DNA from 2 places in the Alcanivorax sp. MD8A genome. Region 1 is predicted to be linked to the other one. Evidence: predicted binding sites of a transcription regulator. Region 1 holds the regulator's gene; the other holds the start of a gene.

Region 1 (6,061 bases):
CATCCTGACAGCCTTTGGCGCCCGCTGGAACAGCTGGTGCTGCCCCCGATAATCCGCGACTGGATGGCGGATCCCGACTCGCTCACTCGCCGGCTATCCCGCTACGGCGCCTTCCGTGTCGTCCCCGGCTTCCATGCCCATGCGGTTCCGCGGGCCGATGAACGGCAACTGCTGGCTCTCCCTGCCCGGCAGGTAGCACTGATTCGCGAAGTCACCCTGATGCTGGATGACACCCCGGTGGTCGCCGCCCGCAGCGTGCTGCCGGTCACCAGCCTGACCGGCGCCAACCGCTCACTGGGGCATATGGGCAGCCGCTCACTGGGGCTTGAACTGTACAAACGGCCCCTCTGTCAGCGCGACCAGGTATGGGCAAGGCTGGCCTCCCCCGGTCAGGACCTGCCCGCCTGTTGGGGCCGCCAATCCCGCTTCATCAAGCGTGGTGCACCGCTACTGGTAGCGGAGTATTTCCTGCCGGCGTTGTGGGAGAAGGTGGGAACAGAGCTGCAAGCGACAAGCTTCAAGCTGCAAGGCGCGGAAGACGGCCCGATCTGACCGGCAGACCAGGGCTTTTAAAGGTCCATCGCGGATTAGCCGGAAAACAGGTTGTGTCAGGCGTCTGACGTTCGACCAAGCCACGCAAGTCTACCTCAAAGCTGTGAAGACCTTTTAGGTTATTCGCAAGCAGACGGCCAAGAGCGCAAGGACGGCTTTTCTCTGTGGGCCCAGTGCTCTCTGTGGTGAAAACGCGTTTGATCCAGACCAGGAATCGCGCCGCGAGCGACGCTCCTACGGCAATTCGGGAGGAGTCAATCGGGCTTTTCCCTCAGTGATCTCCGTGACCTCTGTGGTAATAACGCTTTTATCTTCTCAGCTTGAAACTTGCAGCTTGTCGCTTGAAACTCTTTTCGCCCCTGACAACTGGATGTCCCATGTTTGCCTTTGTTGAAAACCGCTATCCCGCCCTGTGGCCCTACCTTCAGCTGATGCGCCTGGACCGGCCCATCGGCACCCTGCTGCTGCTGTGGCCGACGCTGTGGGCGGTGTGGATTGCGGGGGCCGGCACCCCCAGCCTGAAAACCATCGTGATCTTCTTCCTGGGGGTGGTCATCATGCGCGCGGCAGGCTGCGTGATTAACGATTTTGCCGACCGGGATTTCGACGGCGACGTGGAGCGCACCCAGGGCCGCCCGCTGGCCACTGGCGCCATCAGCAGCAAAAAGGCGCTGGCACTGTTCGCCGGGCTGGGACTGCTGGCCTTCGTGCTGGTGCTGTTCCTCAATGAACTGACCTTCTGGCTGTCCTTCGGCGGCCTTGGGCTGGCCGTGCTTTACCCGTTTACCAAACGCTTCACCTTTATGCCGCAGCTGTTTCTGGGGGCCGCCTTCAGCTGGGCCATCCCCATGGCCTTTGCCGCAGAAACCGGCGAGGTCCCGGAAATCGCCTGGCTGCTGTATGTGGCCAACGTGGTATGGACGGTGGCCTACGATACCCAGTACGCCATGTGTGACCGTGAAGACGACCTGAAACTGGGCATCAAGAGCACCGCCATCCTGTTTGGCGATGCAGACCGGCTAATGATCGGTGCCCTCCAGGGCCTGACACTGCTGGCTCTGGTCATGGTCGGCCACCGCCTGGGCTTCAGCTGGCCCTGGTACGCCGGCCTCATCGCTATGGCCACCACCTTCCTCTATCAACACACTCTGATCCGCTATCGCGAACGCTGGCCCAGCTTCCATGCCTTCCTGAACAATCACTGGAGCGGGGCGTGTGTGTTTGTGGGGTTGTATTTCCAGTACTTTTGAGTGACAGGCTCCAAGCTGCAAGCTACAACGCGGGTCAGGGTTTCAGGTTCTGCCATGCCGTGCCCGCGCTGAAAACGTCAGGCGATGCAAACGCCGGCAATACAAACCGGTTACCTGTTCTTTCCCGCCCTGAATCGCGGCGCCCTGGTCAAATAGGTGGCTCCTCCATAAATCCGCGTTGTCGCTTGTAGCTTGCGGCTTGCATTTCCCCCACATCCGGCTCAACTTGTCATACGCATGTCATAAAAGAGCAATCTAATAGGGCACCAACAAAAGACAGACAGGCGAAGGAAGGAAGCCATGTCCCGTAACCGAATTTTGATTGTTGATGACGAGCCGGCCATTCGTGAAATGGTCGCTGTCGCTCTGGAACTGGCGGATTTCGATGTACTGGAAGCCGAAAATGCCCAGCGCGGCCACGAGATCATTGTCGACGAGCGCCCGGATCTGGTACTGCTGGACTGGATGCTGCCCTCCGTGACCGGTATTGAGCTGGCCCGCCGCCTGAAGCGTGATGAGACCACCAATGAAGTGCCGATCATCATGCTTACCGCCAAGAGTGAAGAAGACAACAAGGTGCAGGGCCTGGATGTAGGCGCCGACGACTACATTACCAAGCCGTTTTCCACTCGCGAGCTGATTTCCCGCATCAAGGCGGTGCTGCGTCGCTCTTCCAGCGCTGCCGCCGAAAAGGCCATCGAAGTGGAAGGACTGTGCCTGGATCCGGTCAGCCACCGCATCAGCGCCAACGACGAGCCGGTGGATATGGGGCCAACCGAATACCGCCTGCTGGAGTTCTTCATGAGCCATCAGGAACGGGCCTACTCTCGCACCCAGCTGCTCGATCAGGTGTGGGGTGCCAATGTGTACGTGGAAGACCGCACCATCGACGTGCATATCCGTCGTTTGCGCAAGGCGCTTGCCCCCTACGGATTTGACCGCTTTATCCAGACCGTTCGCGGTACCGGCTATCGCTTCTCGGTCAAGGCCGCCAAGGCGAGCTGATACCAATAATGTGTTAGGGTGCGTTAGCACTCAGTCTGACCCCACAAGGGCAATCATGAAAGCCAGCCTGGCCAAAGAAGTTAATCGTATTGCCGGCCTGATCGCTCTCGCCGCTCTGGCCGCCCTCGCCGTTGGCCATATCTGGCCACTGCTGGTGGGCCTGGTGGGTTACATCTTCTGGAGCACCCGGCAGCTCTTCGCCCTCTACAGCTGGCTGGTCCGCGATGACCACACCGAACCGCCCGATAGCATCGGCCTGTGGGGCGAGTTCTATACCCGACTCGAGCACCTGTTCCAGAAAGAACGGCGCGCCCAGGAAAACCTGCAAAGCATCATTCACCGGGCCCAGCAATCTGTGAACGCCCTGGAAGAAGTGGTGATCCTGATTGACCAACATGGCTACCTGGAATACTGGAATGCCGCCGCAGAGCGTTACATGGGCTTCAACGCCAGCCAGGATTTGGGGCAGCCACTGACCAATCTGATCCGCCACCCCAGATTTACCGAGTACCTTCACCTTGCTGATTTCCGTGAGCCTCTGGAAATTCCGTCGCCGGTAAACGACAACCGTATTCTGCAATTCAGGGTGACGGAGTTCGGCGTCGGCGAACAGCTTCTCATGGCACGTGATGTCACTCGGCTCCATCACCTTGAACAGATGCGCAAGGACTTCGTTGCCAATGTCAGTCATGAGTTGAAAACGCCACTGACTGTTCTTAAAGGCTATCTGGAAACCCTGCTCGACACCGTGCCCGAAGAACAAAACCGGTTGCGCCGTGCGTTATCGCAAATGGAAAGCCAGTCCGATCGCATGGAAGCCCTGGTCACGGATTTGCTGCTGCTGTCGAGACTGGAAAACACCGATGCCGATAACGATCGTCAGGCCGTCGCGGTGCATGGCATGCTGAATCGCATGCGCGAAAACGCCCTGGCATTAAGCGCCGATAAAAAGCACCAGATTGAACTGGATGTCCCCACTGAGGCCCGGCTGGTCGCTAACCCGGCCGAACTGGAAAGCGCCTTTGGCAACCTGATCACCAATGCCGTGAAATACACCCCCTCGGGCGGGCTGATCCAGATTCGCTGGTGGCAGGACGAAAAAGGCGCCCACCTGTCTGTTACCGACAACGGGCTGGGCATCGACCCCGCGCATATCCCCCGGCTAACGGAACGCTTTTATCGTCCCGACAACAGCCGGGTTACCCAGACCGGCGGCACCGGCTTGGGCCTTGCTATTGTCAAACACGTGATGATTCGCCATAACGGTAAACTCGACATCAAAAGCGAGCTCGGCAAAGGCAGCACCTTCACCTGCCATTTTCCAACGGAAAGGCTGGTAAACCGGCCCACTGCGGTAGCAGGATAACGCCGTTGCCTTCTGCCTCATCTGCCGCCGCAACATCGACAAAACAAAAGACGCCAGCAGGAAACAAGATGAAAAAAATCTGCGTTTATTGCGCATCCAGCACCGGTAACGATCCTGCTTTTGGCGCTGCAGCCCAAAGACTCGCCGAGGCACTGGTCAACCACGATCTGGGGCTGGTCTATGGTGGTGCCAGCGTCGGCATCATGGGCGCCCTGGCCAACGCAGTCATGCAGAAAGGCGGTGAGGTGACAGGCATCATCCCCCAAGCCCTGTTACGCCGCGAAATTGGCAATCATCATCTGACAGAATTGCAAATCGTTGACTCCATGCACGAACGCAAAGCGGCGATGGCGGATCAAGCCGATGCTTTTATTGCTTTACCCGGAGGCATGGGCACACTGGAAGAACTGTTTGAAATTCTCACCTGGGCGCAACTCGGTTTTCATCACAAGCCGGTTGGCCTGCTGAACGTCAATGGTTACTACGATCACCTGGTGGCATTCCTTGCCCACAGTGTCGACAAGGGCCTGCTCAAGCCAGAGCACCGGGAGCTACTACTGGTCGACGACAATGCGGACGCTCTACTGGAACGCTTTGTTGACTGGAAATCTCCCCCATTGGAAGCCTGGCTGGAGGCAAGTCATCAGCTGTAAGAACCTTTAGCGAGCCCTGACCATGCTTAGGGTACTGGCCACCCCAAGTAACAGCGTGCTCTCCAAATCGCAAAATATAAAAACTCGTTAAAGCACTAACTGTTCCACGGAAGTGTCAACACATAAGCGTCAATCTGGTACCACATTCATTACGGTGAGGATATTCTCATGCTTGGATGGGCACTGACGTTTTTTATTGTTGCCATTATCGCTGGCGTACTCGGGTTTGGAGGCATTGCCTCTGGCGCCGCCTCTATCGCGAAAATTATCTTTTTCCTTTTCCTGATACTGCTGGTGATCAGCCTGGTCGCCAACGCCTTGCGGGGTCGAGGCCCCAAAGTCTGACGGTTCACGAAAAATGGGCTGACCATGCCTGCAACGCCACCAACTGATCGGCGATCAGGGATTTTGTCTTGTCGTCGGTCAGGTTGCCTTGCTCGTCACATTTTTCGTGTGCGCTCGAGACAAAGACTTCGGGCTTGTTAAGCAGGTAGGCATCCAACCCCACCAGTATCTGCCGCAGATGGTATTGGCTTCGGCTGCTACCCATTCCGCCCATGGACGCCCCCATGATAGCGGTGGGTTTACCCGCGAAGACTTTGTCCGGCACCCGGGACAGCCAGTCCAGCGTATTCTTCAACACGCCGGGAACGGAGTAATTATATTCCGGTGTGGCAATCAGCAGGGCATCGGCCTTCTGCAGTTTTTCTGCCAGCGCCAACACTTCGGCAGGGCGTTCCTTGTCATTATCGACATCGCCGTTGTACAAGGGGATGCTAGAGATATCGACGATCTCGATATCCATGCCTTTCGGGGCACAATCAACGGCAGCACGCACCAGGCCTTGATTGAAAGATTGCTGTCTGAGACTGCCTGCAATGGCGATAACTTTCATGGCTGACATTCCTTTGAACGCGAGAAAGTGAATGGGTTGATGCTCTTTGACAAACCTTGAGGAGTCAACCCGATTTCCGTGAAGATTCAGCATGGGATGCCCGTCGTTTATCCCGTGCCTTAACGACAATCCAAGAGGAAAATCCGTATGGACCTTTTACGCATATTGATTGCCATTCTACTCCCGCCCCTTGGCGTTTTTCTTCAAGAGGGCCTGGGTAAGCATTTCTGGATCAACATTGTCCTGACCCTATTAGGCTATATTCCCGGGATCGTTCACGCGGTATGGGTGATTGCATCACGCTAAGGAAACGCGGGTAAGGCCGTTCCCGGTGGCTCGG
Region 2 (6,061 bases), on a different contig from region 1:
CGTGATCGGTATGGCCTTTGTCCCCATGAGCTTCATGCGATCCTTCTTCATCCTTGTGCATGGCCTTCATGCATTTTTTCATCATGGCCTGCATGACCGGATCTTTCATGTCCATTTTGGAATGATCCATGTCTTTCATGGCCGCACAGTCCGGCGCCTGCGCCTCCTTCATGTGCTCCTTGGGATCGTGGGCTTGGGCTGACAGGGCAAGCAATAATGCCGGCAGGGCGACGAAATAGCTGAGTGATTGGCGTTTCATAATGTGACTCCTAGGTTGTGTTAAAAACATAAGTCGTTTGATTAAAACCAGAACCGGATCCCGGCGACGTACCGGGTATCCTTGGTGGCATCGCCGTTGGCCCGCGCCTGATCGGCGGTGGCGCCAAAGGTGCCGTTCCACTCGATACCGACATAAGGGGCGAACTGGCGTGAAAACTCGTAGCGCAATCGCAGTCCCAGGGCGACATCGGACAAACCGCTACCCAGTCCGTTAACCGCATCGTCTTTGCCATAGGCGGTCAGTTCAGCCCGAGGCTGTAAAATCAGGCGCTGGGTGAGTAGCAATTCGTATTCCGCTTCCAACGACAGAGCTGTACGTCCGCCCTCGCCCAGGTAGGCGGTCAGATCCAGTTCAAACCAGTAGGGGGCAAGGCCCTGAATACCGAACGCGAGCCACTCGCGGCCCGTGCCTTCATCGTATTGATCAAGACGAACGCCCAGCTGGGTGTCGAAATAGGCATTGAGTGCGTGGCCCCAGAGCAGATCAGTCTGACTTTCCGCCAGGCGCCCGTCCACGGCATCGCCTTCGAGCTTGATCACCAAGCGGTCATAGGTGGTGCCATACCAGCCCTGCAGGTCAAAGGTCGTGACGTCATTATCGGCGTCGTATTCGAGGCGATCGCCCAGCAGCGACCAGAATCGATGCTCATCGGCCAGTTTCAGTTGCCGTGGACCCGGCAGCGCATAGGGGCCTTCCGTCAGCGTGTAGCCATCGGAATATGCGTGAGGATCGCGGGCATCCTTGGGGGCGTCTCCGCCCTGCATTTGCATGTCGCCCTGCGCCATGGCGGCGTGACCCGTGGCGCGAGTATCCGAGCTGTCATCAGGAGGCTCATGGGACGGCGAATTGGCATCATTTGCGTGCATTGCATGTGGATCCTCCTGTTGCGCCAAGACGGAAGCCGAAAACAACAGCCCTGCAATAACGCCTGCATGCAAACAATATCTGGCGAAATCCTTCACACTCATGACACCACCACCTCGCGGAACATCCCCGCATCCATATGGAATAACAGATGACAGTGCCACGCCCAGCGCCCCAGATCATGCGGGGTGGTCAGAAAGCTGATGCGTTGTGCGGGTTGTACCGGGATGGTATGCCGACGTACACGCAACCGACCTTGATCATCCTCCAGGTCGCTCCACATGCCATGCAGGTGCATGGGGTGGGTCATCATGGTGTCATTTTGCAAGATAACGCGAACACGCTCGCCGTGTTTCATGGCCACCGGCGTGCTCTTGCCGAATTCCAGCCCGTCGAAGGACCAACTGTAGCGCTCCATATTGCCAGTCAAGTGCAATTCGATTTCTCTGACGGCGGAGCGGCTGTCATTCAGCACGCCCTCTTGTGACCGAAGATCAGCCAAGGTAAGCACCCGCCGGCCATTGTTGCGGAGGCCAATACCCGGATCATCCAGGTTGGTGCGCGGCATATCGACCCGCATGTCTACCGATGGGCCGTATTCCGTGCGAGCGTGGTTCACTGTTTGCGACGGCTTGGCCAATGAATTCTGCGGCATACCATGCTGACTGTGATCCATGGCCATGCTGCCGTGGTGCATTGAGCCATGCTCCATCCCGGCGTGATCCTTGTTCTGCGCCGCGTCGTGTCCCATGGCTCCGCGATCCATTTTGCCGTGATCCATCTGGCCCATCATGTCAGCCATGGTCAACCACTCGACAGGATCCAACGCCGGCACCGGCGCGCTCAAACCGTCACCTACCGCCAGGGTGCCGCGCGCAAAACCGGTCCGCTCCATGCTTTGGGCAAAAATTGTGTGGGCCTCATCCTTCGGTTCCACCAGCACGTCGTAGGTCTCGCCCGGCCCAAATCGGAATTCATCGACCTCGACAGGCTCAATATTCTGCCCATCGGCCTGCACTACGGCCATCGTCAGGCCAGGAATGCGAACGTCGTAAAAACTGTTACTGGCTGCATTGATAAAACGCAAGCGCACGCGCTCACCGGGTGTGAACAAACCCGTCCAGTTGCCCGCTGGCGTTCGGCCGTTCATCAGATAGGTCAAGGTAGCGGCGGAAAGGTCGGCCAGATCGGTGGGACTCATCCGCATCTGGTTCCACATCTGGCGTTTGTCCAGGGCACCGGAAAACCCCTGTGTGGAAACGTCGCGAAAGAAATCGCCAACCGTGGGCTGGTTGAAGTTGTAGACGTCACTCTGAACCTTTAGTTTGGCAAACACCGACATCGGATCCTCGTCGGTCCAGTCGGAGAGCTGCACCACGTAGTCGCGATCGGCGCGGATCCTATCTCCCTCACGGCTACCGCGGCCCTCGCGCGGCTCGACGATGAGGGCGCCATACATGCCGGTCATTTCCTGAAAACCGCTGTGGGAGTGATACCAGTAGGTGCCGCTCTGTTGCAGTTTGAAGCGGTAGACGAAGGTCTCGCCCGGTGCTATGCCCCGGAAGCTGATGCCGGGCACGCCGTCCATCTGAAAGGGCAGGATGATCCCGTGCCAGTGGATGGAGGTAGGAACCTTGAGCCGGTTGGTTACCCGGATGGTGACCTCATCTCCCTCACGCAACCTCAGTGTCGGGGCCGGAATGGAGCCGTTGATGGTGGTCGCCATACGGATCACGCCGGTAAAGTTGACCGGTGTTTCGGCGACGACCAGATCAATCGATTGGCCGCTCAGCACGGGCGCGGTACCGGTGTGTGTCTGGTTCTCCAGACGGCCCCCTGCGTGCAGCAGGGCTGGAAAGCTTGCCAGCACACCGCCAGCCACCAGCCCCTGTACGAAGTGACGGCGTGTCGCACTAAACGTTTTCATCAATGCTCCAATTCAGCGATATCGTTTTTCATAACCTTGCCCTCGATCACATCAACCGTGGCGAAGTGCTTGTTGATGATACTGTCGTTTTCGAGTCACGCCCGATCTGACAGGCCGGCAATAGCGACCGGAATGCCGACTGCATCAACATAAGTAATGCCTAGTGTAATCAAGTTAACTGGCCCCCCCTGTCAGCCAGATGACCCAAAAATTACATTAATGTAATCTGTGTGTAATCTTGCTGTGGGGAATAACCCGTTAGGTTGAAACAAAATGTGGAGGGCGAGACATAGATGCGACTACTCGTGGTCGAGGACGAAATCAAAACAGGCGACTATTTGCGCCAAGGACTGGCTGAAGCTGGATTTCAGGTTAGTCTGGTGCGCAATGGTCTCGATGGCCACCATCTGGCGATGACCGAGTCCTTCGACTTGATCGTGCTGGATGTCATGCTGCCCGACGTGGATGGCTGGCGCATTGTGCAGTCGCTGCGTGAAGCGGGACGTCAGACGCCGGTGTTGTTTCTTAGTGCTCGTGACAGCGTGGATGACCGTGTCAAGGGATTGGAGCTGGGCGCCGATGATTATCTGGTAAAACCCTTCGCCTTTGCCGAGTTGCTGGCACGGGTGCGCACCCTGTTGCGCCGAGGCTCGGCATCACCCCTGTCGGATCAGCTCAGGGTGGCCGATCTTGTCCTAGATCTGCCTGGGCACCGGGTCACGCGCGCCGGCCGAAAAATCAATCTCAGCCACAAGGAATTCTGCCTGCTGGAACTGCTGGTGCGCCGTCAGGGTGAGGTGTTGCCGCGTTCGCTGATCGCCTCGCAGGTCTGGGACATGAATTTTGATTCCGACACCAACGTGATCGACGTGGCCATCCGTCGATTGCGCGCCAAAATCGACGACGACTTCGAGCCCAGGCTGATCCACACGGTGCGTGGCATGGGTTACAAGCTCGATGTGGAAGCTGAAGATGATGGCGACTGAGCGGCGTCCGCTTTCGCTAACCGCCAGGGTCATGGTCTTTGTCGCGTTGGCCATCGGCATCAGCCTGGTATTGATCGGCAATCTGGTGCTCGGTGCCGTCGAGCGCCATTTCGCCGAGCAGGACGCGGACGAGTTGGTCGTGATCAACCAGGCGGTAGCGCAGACCCTGCAAAGGGTGGATGATCCGCTCCGGTTACCGGTGGCGTTGTCGCAGGCGGTGTCGGGACACCACGGTGTTTATTTTCAGGTGTGGAATGGCCGTGGCCAGTTGGTGTTCGCTACACCGGGGGCTGACTTCGCGCAGGCTATAGTAGCTTTTTCCCCCGTTAAGCGGATCCATGCCGATAACCTGGCTACTTGGCACTTTGACGGAAATGCCTATCGGGGTGTCGTCACACGGTTTGTAAGCGACAGCCGGGAATATCGCATTGCCACGGCGATCGGCATGGACTTCCACCTGCATTTTCTGCAAGGGTTTCGCCGCAGTCTCTGGATTATCATGTTGCTTACTGGCGGTGTGACTTTGCTAGCGGCGTGGTTTGGGGTACACCAGGGACACGCGCCTTTACGCGGTCTCTCGGACGAGATGCGCAGTATTCAGGCCGACCGATTGAATATGCGACTTGATTTTCGCAGCATGCCCCTGGAGCTACGGGACCTGGCCTCCGCCTTTAATCAGATGATTGAGCGACTGGAAGACAGCTTCACGCGGCTGTCGCATTTCTCGGCGGATATTGCCCACGAACTACGAACCCCGCTGACCAATCTCATCACCCAGACTCAAGTGGCGTTGGGCAGGGCCAGAACACTGGACGAATATCGTGAGCTCCTGTACTCCAATCTGGAAGAGCAAGAACGCCTGGCCAAGATGGTTAACGACATGCTCTGGCTGGCCAAGAGCGACCACGGCCTGCTCAAACCGGTGCAGGTAACGCTGGATCTGGCCACCGAGGTCAGGGAGCTGTTCGACTTCTTCGGGGCGCTGGCGGAGGAAAAACATATCACCCTGTCTTTGGAGGGTCAGGCACCGGGGGTAATGGGTGATCGCGCCATGCTACGCAGGGCCATCTCCAACCTGCTGTCGAACGCCATTCGGCACACCCCAGCGGGCAAATGGATAAAGGTTCGATTGAGTAAAGCGGAGAATGACTCAGTATCGCTGAGTGTGATCAACCCCGACTCCGAAATTCCTGCACAGCACCTGCCAAGCGTGTTTGATCGCTTTTACCGCGCCGATCCTTCCAGATCGCGCCAGAGTGAGGGTGCCGGACTCGGATTGGCCATCGTTCGTTCCATTGTTGAGGCCCATGGTGGTCGTGTCGAGGCAAGCTCCGACCGGCACGCCACCAGCTTCACCCTGTTTCTGCCCGTCCCGGAAGAGCGAAGCGCCTGAGCATGAGCGTGTCCAGCAAAACACGCCAGGCCCAATCGTGGCGAGGTGAGGTGGCCATGGTGCCGGGGCTCATCGCCTTTCGGGGTGAAGCTGGCGATAACAAGCCCCACAAACATTGGGCGCATCAGATTGTTGTGGGTCTGGGCAACCCGGTTGAGGTGCGCGTTGGCCATGCGAGTTATACCGGGGCGAGTCTATTGATCCCTGCGGGTACAATCCATCAGTTACAAACTGCCAGGGTGTTGTGCCTCTATGCCGATCCGACCCACAATGCCTGTAAAACCCTGCTCCCCCAGACGATGGCACAAAACATTTCCATTATTGAGATTGACGGCACGCGGCAACTCATCCAGTTAAGCAGCGCAGACGATCTGCAAGCTGCGCTTGAGGATTTTCGGAATGCCTGCGTGTTGGGGACACACCCCAAATGGGTACAAATACCCACCGCCACAAAGATATCGTCCCGGATACTGCGAACGGCATTCCTGGCGTAATCCGGTTGTTGATTAACGTCGGAATCGGGATCTCTTAATTCGCCGCTATGCTCTTCCAGAGCCAGGTTTTTTTAAATTTTCGGCAGTGCGCCGAACGACCCACACAGGTTTTCCCTG

Evidence for each region. Region 1 encodes PhoB, which activates phosphate uptake and scavenging genes when phosphate is short. Its sites were predicted from a motif close to TGTCATANNNNTGTCANA; they were not measured.
Region 2: the regulator PhoB is predicted to act here: its motif matches at 3,292-3,309, upstream of A15D_RS14475 (heavy metal response regulator transcription factor).

What each region holds. Positions count from the first base shown of each region.
Region 1 covers NZ_AQOQ01000003.1:20,395-26,455, forward strand. Annotated here, with positions in the region: gene A15D_RS02145 (chorismate lyase) at 1-552, shown strand, start outside; gene ubiA (4-hydroxybenzoate octaprenyltransferase) at 930-1,802, shown strand; gene phoB (phosphate regulon transcriptional regulator PhoB) at 2,103-2,807, shown strand; gene phoR (phosphate regulon sensor histidine kinase PhoR) at 2,863-4,173, shown strand; gene A15D_RS02165 (TIGR00730 family Rossman fold protein) at 4,242-4,826, shown strand; gene A15D_RS02170 (DUF1328 domain-containing protein) at 4,995-5,171, shown strand; gene A15D_RS02175 (NADPH-dependent FMN reductase) at 5,176-5,721, opposite strand; gene A15D_RS02180 (YqaE/Pmp3 family membrane protein) at 5,869-6,027, shown strand.
Region 2 covers NZ_AQOQ01000034.1:22,141-28,201, reverse strand. Annotated here, with positions in the region: gene A15D_RS14490 (hypothetical protein) at 1-259, opposite strand, end outside; gene A15D_RS14485 (copper resistance protein B) at 301-1,146, opposite strand; gene A15D_RS14480 (copper resistance system multicopper oxidase) at 1,245-3,071, opposite strand; gene A15D_RS14475 (heavy metal response regulator transcription factor) at 3,365-4,057, shown strand; gene A15D_RS14470 (heavy metal sensor histidine kinase) at 4,044-5,450, shown strand; gene A15D_RS17400 (hypothetical protein) at 5,453-5,944, shown strand; gene A15D_RS17395 (ubiquinol-cytochrome c reductase iron-sulfur subunit N-terminal domain-containing protein) at 5,990-6,061, opposite strand, start outside.